DNA from 2 places in the Anaerotignum propionicum DSM 1682 genome. Region 1 is predicted to be linked to the other one. Evidence: a T-box and tRNA genes for the amino acid it is inferred to sense, from the RefSeq annotation. Region 1 holds a T-box; the other holds one or more tRNA genes.
The links. A T-box is a leader RNA that pairs with one kind of tRNA and senses whether it is charged. The one in region 1 lies ahead of CPRO_RS01405 (glycine--tRNA ligase), so its partner is inferred to be a tRNA-Gly.
Positions count from the first base shown of each region.

Region 1 (8,697 bases):
CTTATGTTTGCTTGTGAAAATAGCGTTATCCGTATATAATAGAAAACGAAAATAAGGGAACAAATTAAATGTTTTTGTAAAACAAAGGTTGGAAAAAGCCTGTTCAGAATACTGTAACTCACTAAGACATGGCTGCAACTTGTTGCTTTGAAGATTCAAATTTGAACTGCAAGAAATAATTTGGACAGCTTCCTGACAGCTTAAATAGCTTTCAATAGCAATCGTTGTGATGAATAGAAATATCTGATTTATTTTAGAAATAGGAGGAATATAAATGGATGCATTAAGAGAAAAATTTGCCCATGTGGAATTGAAGCCAAACGCAAAAACCATGGAAGAAGTGGTGGCGTATATTGAGGAAAATTGGAAGGCACAGCGTGTTAAAATTAAAGAAAGCGAATATGTGATTCATTATAAAAATGCTTTGGAATTTATGCGCCAAATGGGTAAAAGCACAGAGGGCGTTCAGGAAGAAATCAGAAGATATGCTCTGCCCAATAAGATTTGTGTTGTGCTGGGTATGCAATCTGAATATATGACAGCGGAAGCAGGCATGAAGTATTATCAGGCATTAACTCTGATTAAGGGCTTAACCCAAGAGGATATTGACACCAAAAATGACCGTTGGCTGCAATACATGATTTTATTGGACATGCAAAAGGATTGGGATGTGAAGGAAGCGGAATATAAAGCTTACATTGCAGCAGAAAATGCGGAGGGACAAGCATGAAAAAATTCCATTCCGGCTTTGTTACATTGATTGGCAGACCCAATGTTGGAAAATCCACATTGATGAATTGCCTAATCGGGGAAAAAATCGCCATTACTTCCCATAAACCTCAAACAACACGAAATAAAATCACCAGTATTTTGACCAAGGAGGATTTTCAATGTGTATTCTTGGATACACCTGGAATCCATAAGCCCAAGCATAAGCTGGGCGAATTTATGGTGCGTTCTGCGGAGAATACCTTTAATGAAGTGGACTTAGTTTTAATGCTCATCGAACCTACGGAAAAAGTAGTGGAAATGGATCAATATGTAATCGACCGACTGGAAAACGTAAAGACACCAGTAGTTTTGGTCATTAATAAAATTGATACCATTGAGCGAGAGAAGCTTTTGCAGGTGATTGAGGCTTATCGTAAGCTGTATACCTTTGCTGAGGTTGTTCCTATTTCTGCAATGAAGGGCAGTAATACCGATGCATTGATGGATGTGATTAAGAAATATTTGCCTGAGGGCCCTCAGTATTTTCCAGAGGATATGGTTACAGATCAGCCGGAGCGTCAAATAGCTTCCGAAATTGTTCGTGAGAAGGCTCTTTATCTCCTTCAAGATGAAATACCCCATGGAATCGCCGTGGAAATTATGTCTATGAAAAAACGTGAAGGTCAAAATATGGTGGATGTGGAAGCAACCATTTATTGTGAAAAAGATTCCCATAAGGGAATTATTATTGGCAAGCAGGGCGCTATGTTGAAAAAAATTGGCTCTTTGGCTAGAAGAGATATGGAGCGATTGTTGGGCTCACCAATTTATTTGGAGCTTTGGGTAAAAGTGAAAAAGGATTGGCGAGACAGTGACTTTTTGCTGAAAAATTTTGGATATGACAGACGAAATGTCTGATAGAATCAAGAACCCTTTCTGTTTTTGGCGGTATTGGTATTAATTTACCTGTATGCTTTCGTTATTGCTCCATAACATAATGAAAGAAAGGGGACGGTTTTATGGACGAGCGGAATAAAAAGGCATACTGGCAAAAGTTTGCACAAACAGGTCAGATTGAAGATTATTTGCGTTACAAATCCGATTTGGGAGATAGACCAAATCCCCGACGGAGGATTGCAGACAGCTCAAAAAATAAAAATTTTTATTAAGAATATAAGACCTTAAGACCGTGGGTTTTAACCCACACCCACTTGCTTTTTGAAAAAAGCAAGAGCAAAAACTTTCGTCACCCCCTCTGCATGGGGGGTGAATTAATATAATAGCAAGAAATGAAAATTTTGCGTTACGAAAGTTTGGGTCAAGTCTTTTCAATACTGCACTGCCCAAGATAGGGCAGGATGCGAAGCCGACTTTTGCCAAGCAAAGGTGCATGACTTGTTTGCAAGGTTTGGGACAGCATCCCGAGGTCTTATTAGAAAATGAGGGGGAAAAGTGGGCGTTGTTCATTTTAGAGGTGTTGTAATTCAGGAAAACCAAGTGGGCGAGAGCGGCAAACGGATTTTGGTTTTGGCCAAGGGCATCGGTCGGGTGATGCTCAATGCCCGTGGTGCAAAAAACACCAAAAGCAAGCTGCTTTCCGGCACACAGCTTTTTTCATATTGCGATTTTATAGCGTATGAGGGAAAAGGTTTTTATTCCTTAACCCAAGCTGATTTGATTGAAAGCTTTTATGGCATTCGAATGGATATGGATCGTCTTGCAGAAGCTGTCTATTTGACCGAGCTGGTGGAGCGGACTTGCCCTGCTGGGATGGAGCAGGATGAAACCTTAAAACTTCTGCTGTATTCCTTGGCTATGCTTGAGAAAAGCCAAGTGCCGCCAAGGCTTATTTCCCGCATTTTTGAGGTGAAATATGCGCAGCTTTCCGGCGTATTATCCAATGAGGGCTGTATGGTTTGCAGTAGGGATGATGCACCCCTTTATTTTAACGAGTCTGCAGGGGAGTTCCTTTGTAAAGACCATTGCTTCGGCGGAGAGATTTCTCTTCTTGGGGCAGTGCAAAAAGCAATTTCTTTTATTACCGAAAGGGAAGGAAAGCAAGTTTTTGCATTTACCCTTTCCGAGGAAGCCACGAACCAGTTGGACACCATGATGCGGCGCTATTTGGAGATACATATGGGGGTGCGGCTAAAAAGCCGAGAATTCAGCAAAGAACTGTAGTTTATAAAATAGGTATTGACAGAAATGCGGGAAAGTGTTAGCATAATGGCTAAATTGAATAACTGCAATGAAAAAGAGGAGTATCCGTAGTATGTTTTCAGAGAGTCTTCGGTGGGTGAAAAGAAGACAGCAGAGTACGGTGAAGGGCACTTTGGAGCAGGACTTCACAAGAGTGGATTTACGCTTTGCGTAGATCAATAAGGGTGGAACCGCGGAAGATAGACTTTCGTCCCTTGCTTTTACAGCGAGGGAGGGGAGTTTTTTTATTGCCTTTCCTCGGTAAAAAACTTATCAACTTTTTTGAAGGAGGAATTATTATGACAGAAAAAACTATGGAAAAAGTAGTTGCATTGGCAAAAAATAGAGGTTTTGTTTATCCCGGCTCCGAAATTTACGGTGGCTTAGCGAACACATGGGATTACGGCCCCATTGGTGTTGAGCTGAAAAACAATGTTAAAAAAGCATGGTGGAAGAAATTTATTCAAGAAAGCCCATTTAATGTTGGTGTGGATTGCGCAATCTTGATGAACCCTCAGACTTGGGTGGCTTCCGGTCACGTTGGGGGTTTTAGTGACCCTTTGATGGATTGTAAGGAATGCAAGGAGCGTTTCCGTGCAGATAAATTGATTGAGGAATATATTGCAGAGCACAATATGCCCGAGGCAGCTGTGGATGGCTGGAGCAATGATGAAATGAAACAATTTATTGATGAGCATCAGGTTGCCTGCCCTTCCTGTGGCAGCCATAACTTTACAGATATTCGTCAGTTTAATTTGATGTTTAAAACCTTTCAGGGTGTGACAGAGGATGCGAAAAACGTGGTTTACCTTCGTCCTGAAACAGCCCAGGGAATTTTCGTAAACTTTAAGAATGTACAGCGTACCAGCAGAAAGAAACTACCTTTTGGTATTGGTCAGATTGGTAAGTCTTTCCGCAACGAAATAACACCAGGTAATTTTACCTTCCGTACCAGAGAATTTGAGCAGATGGAATTAGAGTTTTTCTGCGAACCAGGAACTGACTTACAGTGGTTTGAGTATTGGAGAAGCTTCTGTAAGGATTGGTTATTGAAATTGAATATGGATGCAGAAAGCATCAGACTGCGTGACCATGAGCAAGAAGAACTTAGTCATTATAGCAACGCAACTACTGATATAGAGTTTAAGTTCCCCTTTGGCTGGGGCGAGCTTTGGGGCATTGCCGACAGAACCAATTTCGACTTAAGATGCCATCAAGAGGTTAGTGGTCAGGATATGACCTATTACGATCAGGATAAAAATGAAAAATATATCCCTTATTGCATTGAGCCTTCTTTAGGTGCTGACCGTGTTACCTTGGCGTTTTTATGTGAGGCGTATGATGAGGAAGAGGTTAGCGAAGGTGATGTAAGAACAGTATTGCGTTTCCATCCCGCCCTTGCGCCGGTTAAGGCTGCAGTTTTCCCGCTTTCCAAAAAGCTGAGCGAAAAGGCGACAGAAGTATTTGCTTTGCTTTCCAAAGAGTTTAACTGCGAATTTGATGAATCTGGTTCCATCGGTAAGCGTTACCGCAGACAGGACGAAATTGGTACACCATTCTGCATCACTTATGATTTTGAATCTGAAGAGGATCAGAGTGTTACTGTGCGTGACAGAGACACTATGGAACAGGTTAGAATGCCCATTGCACAGTTGAGTGCTTATTTGAAAGAAAAAATGGAGTTTTAAGATGCAAAGCCTTCCAGAGTATCCTCTTTGAAAGATATGATACGATAACCTTAAATTGAATGAAACCATTCATTAGTATATATATTTCAGATGTTACAATGGTGAAGAAGGTGGATGAGCATGGTAAACACCAGCAAATAATGCCTCTTAAAATTGATACTATTTTCTAGGAGGCAAAGACTATGAAATTTATTGAGATACAAATGGAACAATGGACAAGAAAAGCTCACTATGAACATTATAAAAACAATATTCCATGCTCCTATAGCATAACGGTAGACATTGATATTACTAATCTGCTGATTCGGCTAAAAGAGCGTGGAATGAAATCCTACCCTGCACAAGTCTTTATGATTTCATCGGTGGTGAATCAGTTACCGGAGTTTCGAATGACAATGAATAGCGACCAGCGTTTGGGATATTGGGAGGTCATCGACCCGATGTATACTGTTTTCGATCCTATCACGGAAACGTTTTCAGCCGTATGGACAAAATATGATAGCTGTTACAATACATTCTACAGCGCATATTTGCAAGATACGGCACAGTATACATGTGGAGGTCTTTTTCCACAGGAGTATATACCGCCCAATACTTTTAATATTTCCAGTGTTCCGTGGCTGGATTTTACTGCGTTTAATATCAATGTTTTTTCAGATGGAAATTATCTTTTGCCTATTTTCACCATTGGAAAATATAAAAAAGAAAACGGCAAAATCATGATGCCCCTTGCTATCCAATGCCATCATGCGGTTTGCGATGGCTATCATGTTGGCAAATTCGTAGAAACATTGCGGGAAATGGCAATCAACTGCGATAAGTGGTTGTTGTAGACAAAACTTTTATGATATCTCCGTATGATTGAATGGAGAAAGAGGTAAAGATAGCAATACAGCTTAACACTTAAACAATACTCATTTTTAGACTATGTGAAAGCAGGCAGCTGTATTGGAAATATGAAGGGTTCTTATTTTGTCTATTGGTGTTGTGTTTCCATTTTATAGTTATTTATTTAAACACAGCTAATTCAATAAAAGGACCCCCTTTCTTTTCCTTTTGCCTAACGTATTAACCATAATTTTTTGTCGCTGATAACGATATCGTACAAAAATGAATGAAATTTTTTGTTGCACAATGAGTAAAAGTGCTGTATACTTAGCACTTGTATATTAAAGAACTTAAGTGATAAGCTCTAAGAGCAAAAAATTTATTGGGACATAATACGTCCCATGATGCAATATGCTGACCAACTTCCTTGGTCAGCATATTTTTTTTGGCAACATGGAGTAAAAATGGTTATAAAATTTAAAAAATTATTGCATAATCACAATGGGATGGTTTTATTTTAGTGCAATAGCGTAGAATGCGTAGCTGCCTTCTCGGAATAGCGTTGTGATTTTTCATGGGAAATGATATAATTCTGTTAAGATCAGTTTTTCAAAAAATTCCAGATATAAAATTCCACGTCTGACATCCAGATGGAAAACAGGAGGTAATGTGTATGAGCAAGAAGTATGTTTACATGTTCAGCGAAGGCAACGCAACCATGAAAAACCTTTTAGGAGGAAAGGGTGCAAACCTCGCAGAAATGACAATGTTAGGTCTGCCGATTCCCCAAGGCTTTACCATTTCAACAGAAGCCTGCACAGATTATAACGAAGGTGGTAAGAAACTGACTGAAGAAATGATTGCCCAGATTGATGTGGCATTGAGCAAGCTTGAAGAGATTGCCGGCAAAAAGCTGGGTGATCCTGAAAACCCCCTTCTGGTTTCCGTTCGTTCCGGTGCGAGAGCATCTATGCCTGGCATGATGGATACGGTTTTGAACCTTGGTTTAAATGATGTATCCGTTGAGAGTTTGGCAAAGAAAACAGGCAATCCCAGATTTGCTTATGATTCTTACAGAAGATTTATCATGATGTTTGCAGACGTTGTAATCGGCGTTTCCAAATCTAAGTTTGAAAGAAAGCTGGATGAATATAAAGAAGAAGCAGGCGTGCGTTATGATACAGAGCTGACAGCAGAAGACCTGAAAAAGGTTACTGCAATGTTCAAACAGATTTATTTGGATGATCAGGGCAAAGAGTTCCCTCAGAATCCAAAGGAGCAGTTGCTTGAGGCGGCTATGGCAGTATTCCGCAGCTGGGATAACCCTCGTGCCTTTGTATACAGAAGAATGAATGATATTCCTTATAGCTGGGGAACAGCGGTTAACGTACAGATGATGGTATTTGGCAATATGGGTGATACATCCGGTACCGGTGTTGCTTTTACAAGAAATGCCGCAACTGGGGAAAAAGCTATGTTGGGTGAATACTTGGTAAATGCCCAGGGCGAGGACGTTGTTGCTGGTGTTCGTACACCCAACCCCATTGCAAAGCTGGCAGAGGATATGCCGGAAGTTTACAAGCAGTTTATGGAAATTGCAAATAAATTAGAAAATCACTATAAAGATATGCAGGATATGGAGTTTACCGTGGAAGAGGGCAAGCTGTACTTCCTGCAAACAAGAAATGGCAAGAGAACTGCCAATGCTGCTTTACGTATCGCAGTTGATATGGTAGAGGAAGGCCTCATCACCAAGGAAGAGGCGTTGATGAAGGTTGATCCTAAGCAGTTGGATCAGATTTTGCATCCTGCTTTTGATCAAAAGGCATTAAAAGCTGCAAAGCCCCTTGGCAAAGGTCTGCCTGCATCCCCCGGTGCGGCGGCTGGTAAGGTTTGCTTTACTGCAGAAGATGCCAAGAATCAGGCAGAGGGCGGCGACAGAGTCATTCTGGTTCGTTTGGAAACCTCTCCCGAGGATATTGAAGGTATGGCAGCGGCTCAGGGCATCCTGACAGTACGTGGCGGTATGACCTCTCATGCGGCAGTAGTAGCCCGTGGTATGGGTACTTGCTGTGTATCCGGCTGTGAAGAAATCAAAATGAATGAAGAAGCAAAGACCTTTTCTTTGGGTGGCAGAACATTCAAGGAGGGTGACTATATTTCTTTGGATGGCTCCACCGGTAACATTTACGGTGAGGATATCCCTACTGTTGATCCTGAAATCAGTGGAGATTTCTCAAAATTCATGGCTTGGGCTGATGAAAAGAGATCTCTTAAAGTAAGAACCAATGCAGATACACCCCATGATGCACAAACAGCCATTGATTTTGGTGCAGAAGGCATTGGCTTGACAAGAACAGAGCATATGTTCTTTGAAGGGGACAGAATTATGAAGTTCAGAAAGATGATTCTTTCTGATAACGTTGAGGAGAGAGTAGCCGCATTAAAGGGCATTGAGCCTTTCCAGAAAGAGGACTTTAAGGGTATTTATAAGGCAATGCAGGAAAGACCCGTAACAATCCGTCTGCTGGATCCTCCTCTCCATGAGTTTATGCCTAATACAGAAGAGGAATTTGCAGTGTTGGCGAAAGAGACAGGTAAAACTGTGGAAGAGCTGAAGGTAAAGGCAAAAGGCCTGCATGAATTAAACCCTATGATGGGTCATAGAGGTTGCCGTTTGGCAGTAAGCTACCCTGAAATTGCCGAAATGCAGACAAGAGCAATCATTGAAGCTGCAATTGAGGTTTCTGTTGAATTGGGCATCAATATGAAGCCTGAAATCATGATTCCTTTGATTGGTGAAATTAAGGAACTGAAATATGTGAAAAATATTGTTGTTGAAACTGCAAAGACAGTTATGGATGCAAAGGGCAAAGAGCTGGATTATCTGGTTGGTACGATGATTGAAATTCCCAGAGCAGCATTAACTGCGGATGAAATTGCCACAGAGGCAGAGTTCTTCTCCTTCGGTACCAATGACTTGACACAGATGACCTATGGTTTATCTCGTGATGATGCCGGTAAGATTTTGGCGGATTATATTGATAAAAATATTTACGAATGTGATCCCACTGCAAGATTGGATAGAACCGGTGTTGGTATGTTGATGAAATGGGCGGTTGAAAAGGCATTGCCTGTTCGCCCTGACATCCATTTGGGAATCTGCGGTGAGCACGGTGGTGACCCTTCTTCCGTTGAATTTTGCCACTTGATTGGTCTGGATTATGTATCCTGCTCTCCTTTCCGTGTACCTATCGCAAGATTGGCGGCG
Region 1 covers NZ_CP014223.1:306,100-314,796, forward strand. Annotated here, with positions in the region: gene CPRO_RS01390 (hypothetical protein) at 275-730, shown strand; gene era (GTPase Era) at 727-1,629, shown strand; gene CPRO_RS15145 (hypothetical protein) at 1,731-1,880, shown strand; gene recO (DNA repair protein RecO) at 2,164-2,892, shown strand; T-box leader at 2,951-3,129, shown strand; gene CPRO_RS01405 (glycine--tRNA ligase) at 3,210-4,598, shown strand; gene catA (type A chloramphenicol O-acetyltransferase) at 4,781-5,431, shown strand; gene ppdK (pyruvate, phosphate dikinase) at 6,100-8,697, shown strand, end outside.

Region 2 (8,697 bases), 240 kb from region 1:
TCATGAACGAAATTCTAAAAGATAACATGTTTTTGCGGCTTAATTTACTCATACACTCACCTCATTTGCATTTCAATAACATCCTAAATTCCATATCTTTCTATTATGTCTCTATTATATCGGTCTTTTCTGCTAAGTCAAATACTATTCCGTAATCTGTTGTTCAACCAGAAAGATTCGTAACATTGTCACAGAATTTCCATCGATTCTCACGTATTTCCTTACACCTTTCTTAGTGTTTAAAATTAGTATGACGTAATAAAAAAAATAGTGGCACACCCTGGGCTTTCTGCAAAAACCTGCTAAGAAAAGTCAATAGTTAATTTGACTTCTAGCAGGTTTCCTTTTTTATAAACCATCTTTTTTCACACATGACTAAAAAGACTGGATTCATTCAGCCAGTCTTCTAATACTAGATTTGATTTTATTGATATACTTCTTTTACTCGTGCATAGTATATCCGCAGAAATTTATTGAGACCTGCAATTTTTGCCAATTTCTTAGCTTTGCCTTCAGATTCTTTTTTCAAAATATACCAATAAACAGAGCTGTCTGCTGGTGCACTGTGTGTCTTTAAGACCCTCATCACTTCATATCCGATTTTTCTTAGCGTCGAGGAACCTCGCTTGCTTATTTTACGATTCGTTCCTATAAATTGCCCTGATTGGTATGGTGGAGCATCTATTCCTGCAAATGCAATCAAAGCCCTGCTGCTATGAAATCTACGAATATCACCAATTTCTGCTATTAATTTTGGTGCTAATACATCTCCAACTCCCCCCATTGACCTTACTACAGAATATTCTGGCAACTGCTTGGCGAGTTCTTTCATCCGTGTTAAAATAGTCTTCAAGGTAGTATTGACTTGCCTCAATACACCAACTGCCTGCTGAATCATAATCTGAGTTGATTCCATTTCAGCAGGCAATGTAGGGATACCATCTTGTGCCAGGGAATAAATCTTGACGGCTTTATTATGGTTCTGATGGTATCCTTTTTCTTTTGCCCACGCTAAATAATTATTAATGAAATCTATCTCTGACAGTTTTGTTATATTATCGAAATGCCAATACATCTCTACAAAATCTGATAATTTGTCTTTACCAGTTGAATCTTGCCATCCCTTCAACAATTTTTTTATACCAGGCATTGTATAGTCCAACAAATGTGTCAAGGACTGTACACTCTCTATTCTCATTCTCATATAATGTGAATACTGTCTGCCCAATATTTTAAGTTCTTGATAAATACCTTCGGACATTTCGTATTTTTTGAGGCGAAACCAGTAATCAATTCCGTAATTTGCTATTGCAATGGAGTCCTGCTTATCTGTTTTTATTGCCCTAAGTCCTTGACTTCTGTACTGTTTCATTTCAAATGGGTTTATTACAGCTACAAAAATCCCTCGTTCTTGCAGAAAATCAAACACCGGAAGATGATAGATTCCTGTTGCCTCAATTACAACTTTAACGTCTTCATTAAATCTTAAAAGCATAGATGACAATTCAGATAATCCTTGCTCTGTATGTTCTATTTCAAACGGTGAACAAATCAACTCTCCATATGGTTTTAAAATACAAACCGTACTCTTTCCTTTTGAAATATCAATTCCAACACTAATCATTGACTCCATCCCTCCAAATCAAAAAATATTTGTAGTTGTTACCATCCACACTTATTACAATTCATTTTAGTTCGTTACACGAAAGCTCATTTATGAGTTTCAACCTGCTTAATCGAATGCTTATAATAAGGGGTGGTTGACGGTTTTTGTGACGGATGTATAAATCCAAAATAGGCCACGCCAGACCAACTACTCCCTTTATTATAAAGAAATAAGTGCAAATGTTTTAGCACTAATGATGTGTTTAACACTTACACTTTTATGGTACTAAAATAGGCCCTCTATGAAATAAAAGCATTTCATAGAAGACCTATATCAGCTACACTTTATGAAGCTCCATCGAAGCTTTTAGGAATGGTCACAGTGATTGCAGGAAGAACAATCTGTACCACAACTGCATCCACCCTTCTTCTTCCTCAAACTTCTTATAATTGCAACTACGACTCCAAGCAAAATCAGCCCTACAATAATTGTTCCCGGTGTCATAATCCATACCTCCTTTTTTAGCCTGCAACGCTAACAGAAACCTTACTATCTTTTGCTTTTGTATTTGAGCGAATCATTAAATACAGGAAACCAATGATAACCAAAATCCCCATTACTGTTCCGAAGCCGAATGCCAAATCCCCGGTAATCACTGAACCAATTTGATATACGCAGAAAGAAACAGCATAAGCAAAGATCGTCTGATATCCAATTGCAAACCATGTCCATTTTGCACTATTCATTTCTCTGCTGATTGCACCAATTGCTGCAAAGCAAGGGGCACACAGTAAATTGAACACCAAGAAGCTGTATGCAGCAACCTGAGTAAAGCTTGATGCCAATGTACCCCAAATTTCAGCACCATCCTCTGCAACCTCGGCAAATCCATAGAGAACACCAAAGGTGCTTACTACGTTTTCCTTTGCAACCAATCCAAGAAGAGCTGCCACTGCTGCCTTCCAATTTCCCCAGCCCAAAGGTGAGAAAATCCAAGCAACTGTATTACCAATGGATGCAAGGAATCCATTGCTTAAATCATCTACCATGCCAAAAGAGCCATTCACATAACCAAAGTTGGAAAGGAACCATACGCAGATAGCAGAAAGTAAAATGATAGTACCAGCCTTCTTAATGAAGGACCAGCCTCTTTCCCACATACTGCGTAATACATTGGAAACGGTAGGCATATGGTATGCAGGAAGCTCCATAACAAAGGGAACGGGATCTCCTGCAAACATCTTTGTCTTTTTAAGTATAATACCTGAAATAATAATTGCGGCAATTCCCACAAAATATGCACTCGGTGCAACCCATGGCGCCCCGTTAAATAATGCACCTGCAATTAAAGCGATAACAGGCAATTTAGCACCACAGGGGATGAATGTTGTTGTAATAATGGTCATTTTACGGTCTCTATCGCTTTCAATGGTTCTGGATGCCATAATACCAGGAACACCACAGCCGGAGCCGATGAGCATAGGAATAAATGACTTTCCTGATAAACCAAAGCGCCGGAAAATTCTATCCATAATAAATGCGATACGAGCCATATAACCGCAAGCTTCCAAAAATGCCAAGAAAATAAACAAAATAAGCATTTGAGGAACAAATCCCAATACAGCACCAACGCCGCCAATAATACCATCTAAAATCAAGCCTTGTAACCACTCGGCACAGTTAATGCTTGCCAAAAAGTCACCAACTATAACAGGAACACCGGGAATCCATAAGCCAAACAATTCCCAACCCTCGCCAAACACACCGTCATTGGCCCAGTCTGTTGCATAAGTACCTACTGTTGTTACAGAAACATAATAAACCAAAAACATGACTAAAGCAAAAATGGGCAGTGCCAGCCAACGATTTGTAACAACCCTATCGATACGATCAGATAATGACAAATTACCTTTGTTGTGCTTCTTATAACAGCCTTTTATAATTTCACCGATATAAATATATCTCTCATTTGTAATGATGCTTTCGCTATCGTCATCAAATTCAGTTTCAATCTTAGAAATAATATCTTCAAAAGCAGAGGCGGAAACTTTCCCCTCTAAAATCTTCTTGTCTCTTTCAAACAACTTAATCGCATGAAAACGTTTTTGCTTCTCTTCAACTCCCTGGGATAACCGAGCAGAAATGGTAGATAAGGCCTCTTCTACCTGAACCGAGAAACTATGGTATTTAGGAGAACCTCCTTGGGTTGCCGCCTGAACTGCTGCCTGAGCCGCTTCCTTGATTCCTGTTCCTTTTAAGGCGGAGATTTCCATAACTGTACATCCAAGCTTTTCAGCCAACTGTTTAATATGTATGGTATCGCCATTTTTCTTAACCACATCCATCATATTTACGGCAATCACCATAGGGAAACCCAATTCTAACAATTGCGTTGTTAAATATAAATTTCTTTCAATGTTGGTACCGTCTACAATATTTAAAATTGCATCGGGTTTTTCTTGCATTAAATAATTTCTTGCCACAACCTCTTCTAATGTATATGGCGATAAGGAATAAATACCAGGTAAATCCGTAATGGTTACATCCTTGTGCCCCTTCAGCTTACCTTCCTTCTTCTCCACGGTAACACCCGGCCAGTTTCCCACAAACTGATTGGAACCGGTCAAAGCATTGAATAATGTTGTCTTACCACTGTTTGGATTTCCGGCAAGCGCAATTTTTATTGACATAATTATCCTCCTTTTCGTTAGTTTAAACTAACCATTCTGCAAAAAAAATTAGTTTTTACTAACTATTTTATAAATATTTTACTCAATCACAACCATCTGGGCATCTGCTTTTCTTAAAGAAAGCTCATACCCTCTAACCGTAACCTCAACTGGATCACCCAATGGAGCAACCTTTCTTACAAAAATTTCTACACCCTTGGTAATACCCATATCCATAATTCTGCGCTTCACCGGGCCTTCTCCTGTAACTTTAATTACAGAAATCCGTTCACCTATTTTTGCATCCTTTAAAGTTCTCATCATATCCCACCTTATACCATAATTCTATTCGCCATCGACTTACTGATTGCAACTCTGGATTCTTTCACATTTACAATAACATTTCCATCAAATTCGGAAATCACAGTGACTTCACTTCCTGTTACAAATCCAAGGGAAGATAAAAAGCGCTGTGTCTCATCCTTTCCACCAATACGCTTAATAATTTGTGGACTTCCTGCACTTGCTAATGTTAGTGGCATATTCACTCCCCCTTCCGACACATAGTAGCCACAACTAACTTATTTAAAGTTTATCACGCCTAACTCATTCCGTCAAGATTTATATCCATTTTTATAGATAATATCCTTGATTCTATGTCCGTTGTTTTAAAAATTTCAACAGCAAACCTTAAAGGCTATTGGTTATAAATAAAATAAAAAACCTTGTATATACCATTAATACAAGGTTTGACTTGAAATATTTAACAAAACTAATGTTTTCTAAGGCGCTCATTATTATAAAGTACACAATAATCAAGAGTTCCTCCAATTACATTCTGATTAAAATATAGATACAATCAGAAGCACCAGTTCAGCTGGTTTTCCTCAACTTATAGGCAGCTGTTACTTGCAGTGTCTAAAATGGAATTAAAAACCCTATTCATGTAACAATTACGACGATACAAAGTCCTCTTGCTATAAGTAAAAGCAAACGTCTTTCAGCAAATATAAAAACCAAAAATCATTTCCCTCCCAAGCAAAGCAGGTGATTTTCTCCAGATAAAGTATACAAATAAAAAAAGTGTCTATAAAGACACTTTTTTCAAGCGCGAGACGAGATTCGAACTCGCGACCCTCGCCTTGGCAAGGCGATGCTCTACCACTGAGCCACTCGCGCAAAATATGGTGCCCAGAGCCGGAATCGAACCAGCGACACGAGGATTTTCAGTCCTCTGCTCTACCGACTGAGCTATCTGGGCACATATTGATTTTTAAGCGGTTATGCCCGAGACCGGGGTCGAACCGGTACGGGTGTTACCCCGCAGGATTTTAAGTCCTGTGCGTCTGCCAATTCCGCCACTCGGGCAAGTTTCTTGCTCGTTTAAACCGCTCATTTAATATATCAAAGACAAGCTAATTTGTCAATACTTTTTTTCAGGATTTTTTTCTGTAGTATTAATATTTGTACAGCTTCCTTTGCTATGCTTATTCGTTCTTAGCGACATCTCTTTCGTCCTACTTCTTAGGATAATTCCTCTCTATTCTCTCTTTCCTTCTGTGTCATTTAAAACACCATCATTATAGTACGTGCCATCCAGAGACTTGCCATCCCTGTAAACCACTTGTCCCTTGCTGTTTTTACCTTCCAAATAAGAGATATATACATAATAATCTTCTCCTTTTTGTTCCCCCCAAATTCCCGTAAAATAACCATCCTCATCCACTTGCATGGTAATTTCCTTAATGGATGGATGATTACTATCTCCGTACTCAATCCTGCAAGAAATCTCCTTCACTTCTTTAATAGAAGTAAGCCCTATGATTCTATCCTCTCTAACAATATACGTGCTTACTTCTTTATCACAAGGAATTAAACCACTTACGCCTCCGCTTTTCAGCTTCCATAGGACACCAAATTCCGGCTCCACTGGAACTGCTGAAAGATTACCATCCCATTTCCCTACAATCAATTTGCTCCCCTTGGAAAGCTCATATTGAGCTAATATCTTTTCAGAGGGCCCATAGTGAAGCCCCTTCTCACAAGCATAGAAAACCCGCTCAGCTGTTAGATAATACCCTTCCAGCCGCAAAAATGATATATACAGCAACGGAATAATGATAATAAAAAGAAAGATTTGCCTTTTACGATTCATTCGCCATCATCCGCCTCTCTGTTAAATCAATGGAAATTTCCTTATTATTATTATTATAGATCAAAGGAATGATAATTTTTGTTGCATCTAAAGGCACATCTTCTCTAAATTCCTGCCCACGACCGTAGTAGCTTCCGCTTTTCCATCCATTCCCACCTCTGGGTAATTGAGTTTCACCAACATATATCTGTGGATTGATTGATAAACTCCACTTTATGCTATCAGAAAACGGATTCGTCCAAGTAGCATAGCGAATTTCCATTGTATTATCCTCATAATATAAAATTTTATCAATGATATATGTGGTATCATATACTTTTTCTTTGTAGCCTACATCAATGGTATATACCAACGGACTATCTTCTTTATCCTTATAAGTTTCAAAGACTGAAATGAAAGAGGTGGTAATAAGAGAAAACACAGGAAAAAAATTTATAAGTATTAGTATAATGAGTAGATTCCGTAAGCTTAGCCAAATCCAGCCAATCACAGGTGAGTGAACTTTGTTCAATTCCTCCCCAAGGGTATCCGCATCCCCCATACAAGTTAAGACTGCCCTTTTCCCTTGCTCCTCGTCCATTCCATCTGATATAAAATCCTCATACCGATCTTCCATATGGTTGCTTAACTCAACGTATATAGGGTTATGATCATATCTAAATTTCACGTGGGATAAAACTTCCTTCAGGTATTTTTCCCAATCAGGTACATGCATACCCCGCACCCCCTAATACCTTCTGAACGGAGCCTGTAAAGGTGCTCCACTGTTCTTTTTCCTTTGCAAGCTGCTCTTTCCCTTTTGTTGTTATTTGATAATACTTTCGCTCCTTACCCGTCTCTGACTTTGCTTTATAAGATTTTAGGAATCCTTGGGTTTCCATGCGATGTAAAACTGGGTACAACGTTCCCTCTTTAAATTGAAAAACAGAGTTGCTTCTTTGTTCTATTTCTTTAATGATTTCATAGCCATAGTAATCCTTTTCCTGTAACAAGGAAAGCAACATTAAAATAGAGCTGCCACCAATCAATCCTTTATCCACTTAGATAACTCCCTTCATATATGCATAGAACAACTAGGTATAGTTTACCTAGATATTCTATGTATGTCAAGAATATATTTTTACTCCCCCAAATAAAGACTTTCGGAAGACTTTGTGTCTAAAGGAGCAAAGTTAACACTCCATTACAGTGTTTTTAACGGACAGAATTTTGACCTAATTCAGCTAATTAAAGGAAGCATTTAATTTACTTGATTTTCTATTTATCTTATTTATTTCTAAAGTACTTTCAAGCTTAAGGCTTTTCACATAAAAAAAACAAACCCTAAGGTTTGTTTAAAATATGGGCGGAGAAGGATTCGAACCTTCGAAGCTATCGCAACAGATTTACAGTCTGCCCCCTTTGGCCGCTCGGGAATCCACCCAATTAAAATGTGCGCTTACAAAGAAAATGATTACATATCCTGTAAGCTCTCAAAATAGAATAGCGCTGATTAACAACCAATACTCCATAGAAAGGAGGTGATCCAGCCGCACCTTCCGATACGGCTACCTTGTTACGACTTCACCCCAGTCGCTGGCTTCACCTTCGGCGGCTCCTTCCTTACGGTCAGGTCACCGACTTCGGGTGCTTCCAACTCCCATGGTGTGACGGGCGGTGTGTACAAGGCCCGGGAACGTATTCACCGCGACATTCTGATTCGCGATTACTAGCGATTCCAGCTTCATGTAGTCGAGTTGCAGACTACAATCCGAACTGGGACTGGGTTTTTGTGATTTGCTCGACGTCGCCGTTTTGCGTCACTTTGTTACCAGCCATTGTAGCACGTGTGTAGCCCAAGACATAAGGGGCATGATGATTTGACGTCATCCCCACCTTCCTCCGTGTTATCCACGGCAGTCTCCCTAGAGTGCCCAACTGAATGATGGCTACTAAGAATAGGGGTTGCGCTCGTTGCGGGACTTAACCCAACATCTCACGACACGAGCTGACGACAACCATGCACCACCTGTCACCTCTGCTCCGAAGAGAAGGTGTATCTCTACACCGGTCAGAGGGATGTCAAGCCTTGGTAAGGTTCTTCGCGTTGCTTCGAATTAAACCACATGCTCCACCGCTTGTGCGGGCCCCCGTCAATTCCTTTGAGTTTCAATCTTGCGATCGTACTCCCCAGGTGGAGTGCTTATTGCGTTAGCTGCGGCACCGAGGGTTCCCCCCCGACACCTAGCACTCATCGTTTACGGCGTGGACTACCAGGGTATCTAATC
Region 2 covers NZ_CP014223.1:545,179-553,875, reverse strand. Annotated here, with positions in the region: gene CPRO_RS02545 (methyl-accepting chemotaxis protein) at 1-52, opposite strand, end outside; gene CPRO_RS02540 (IS110 family RNA-guided transposase) at 425-1,624, opposite strand; gene CPRO_RS14790 (FeoB-associated Cys-rich membrane protein) at 1,973-2,110, opposite strand; gene feoB (ferrous iron transport protein B) at 2,128-4,296, opposite strand; gene CPRO_RS02530 (FeoA family protein) at 4,375-4,596, opposite strand; gene CPRO_RS02525 (FeoA family protein) at 4,608-4,817, opposite strand; tRNA gene CPRO_RS02520 (tRNA-Gly) at 5,383-5,454, opposite strand; tRNA gene CPRO_RS02515 (tRNA-Phe) at 5,461-5,536, opposite strand; tRNA gene CPRO_RS02510 (tRNA-Leu) at 5,560-5,643, opposite strand; gene CPRO_RS02505 (hypothetical protein) at 5,816-6,430, opposite strand; gene CPRO_RS02500 (permease prefix domain 1-containing protein) at 6,420-7,145, opposite strand; gene CPRO_RS02495 (PadR family transcriptional regulator) at 7,132-7,470, opposite strand; tRNA gene CPRO_RS02490 (tRNA-Tyr) at 7,773-7,853, opposite strand; rRNA gene CPRO_RS02485 (16S ribosomal RNA) at 7,944-8,697, opposite strand, start outside.
Region 2: it has a tRNA-Gly gene. The T-box ahead of CPRO_RS01405 (glycine--tRNA ligase) is inferred to sense a tRNA for this amino acid. The anticodon was not compared.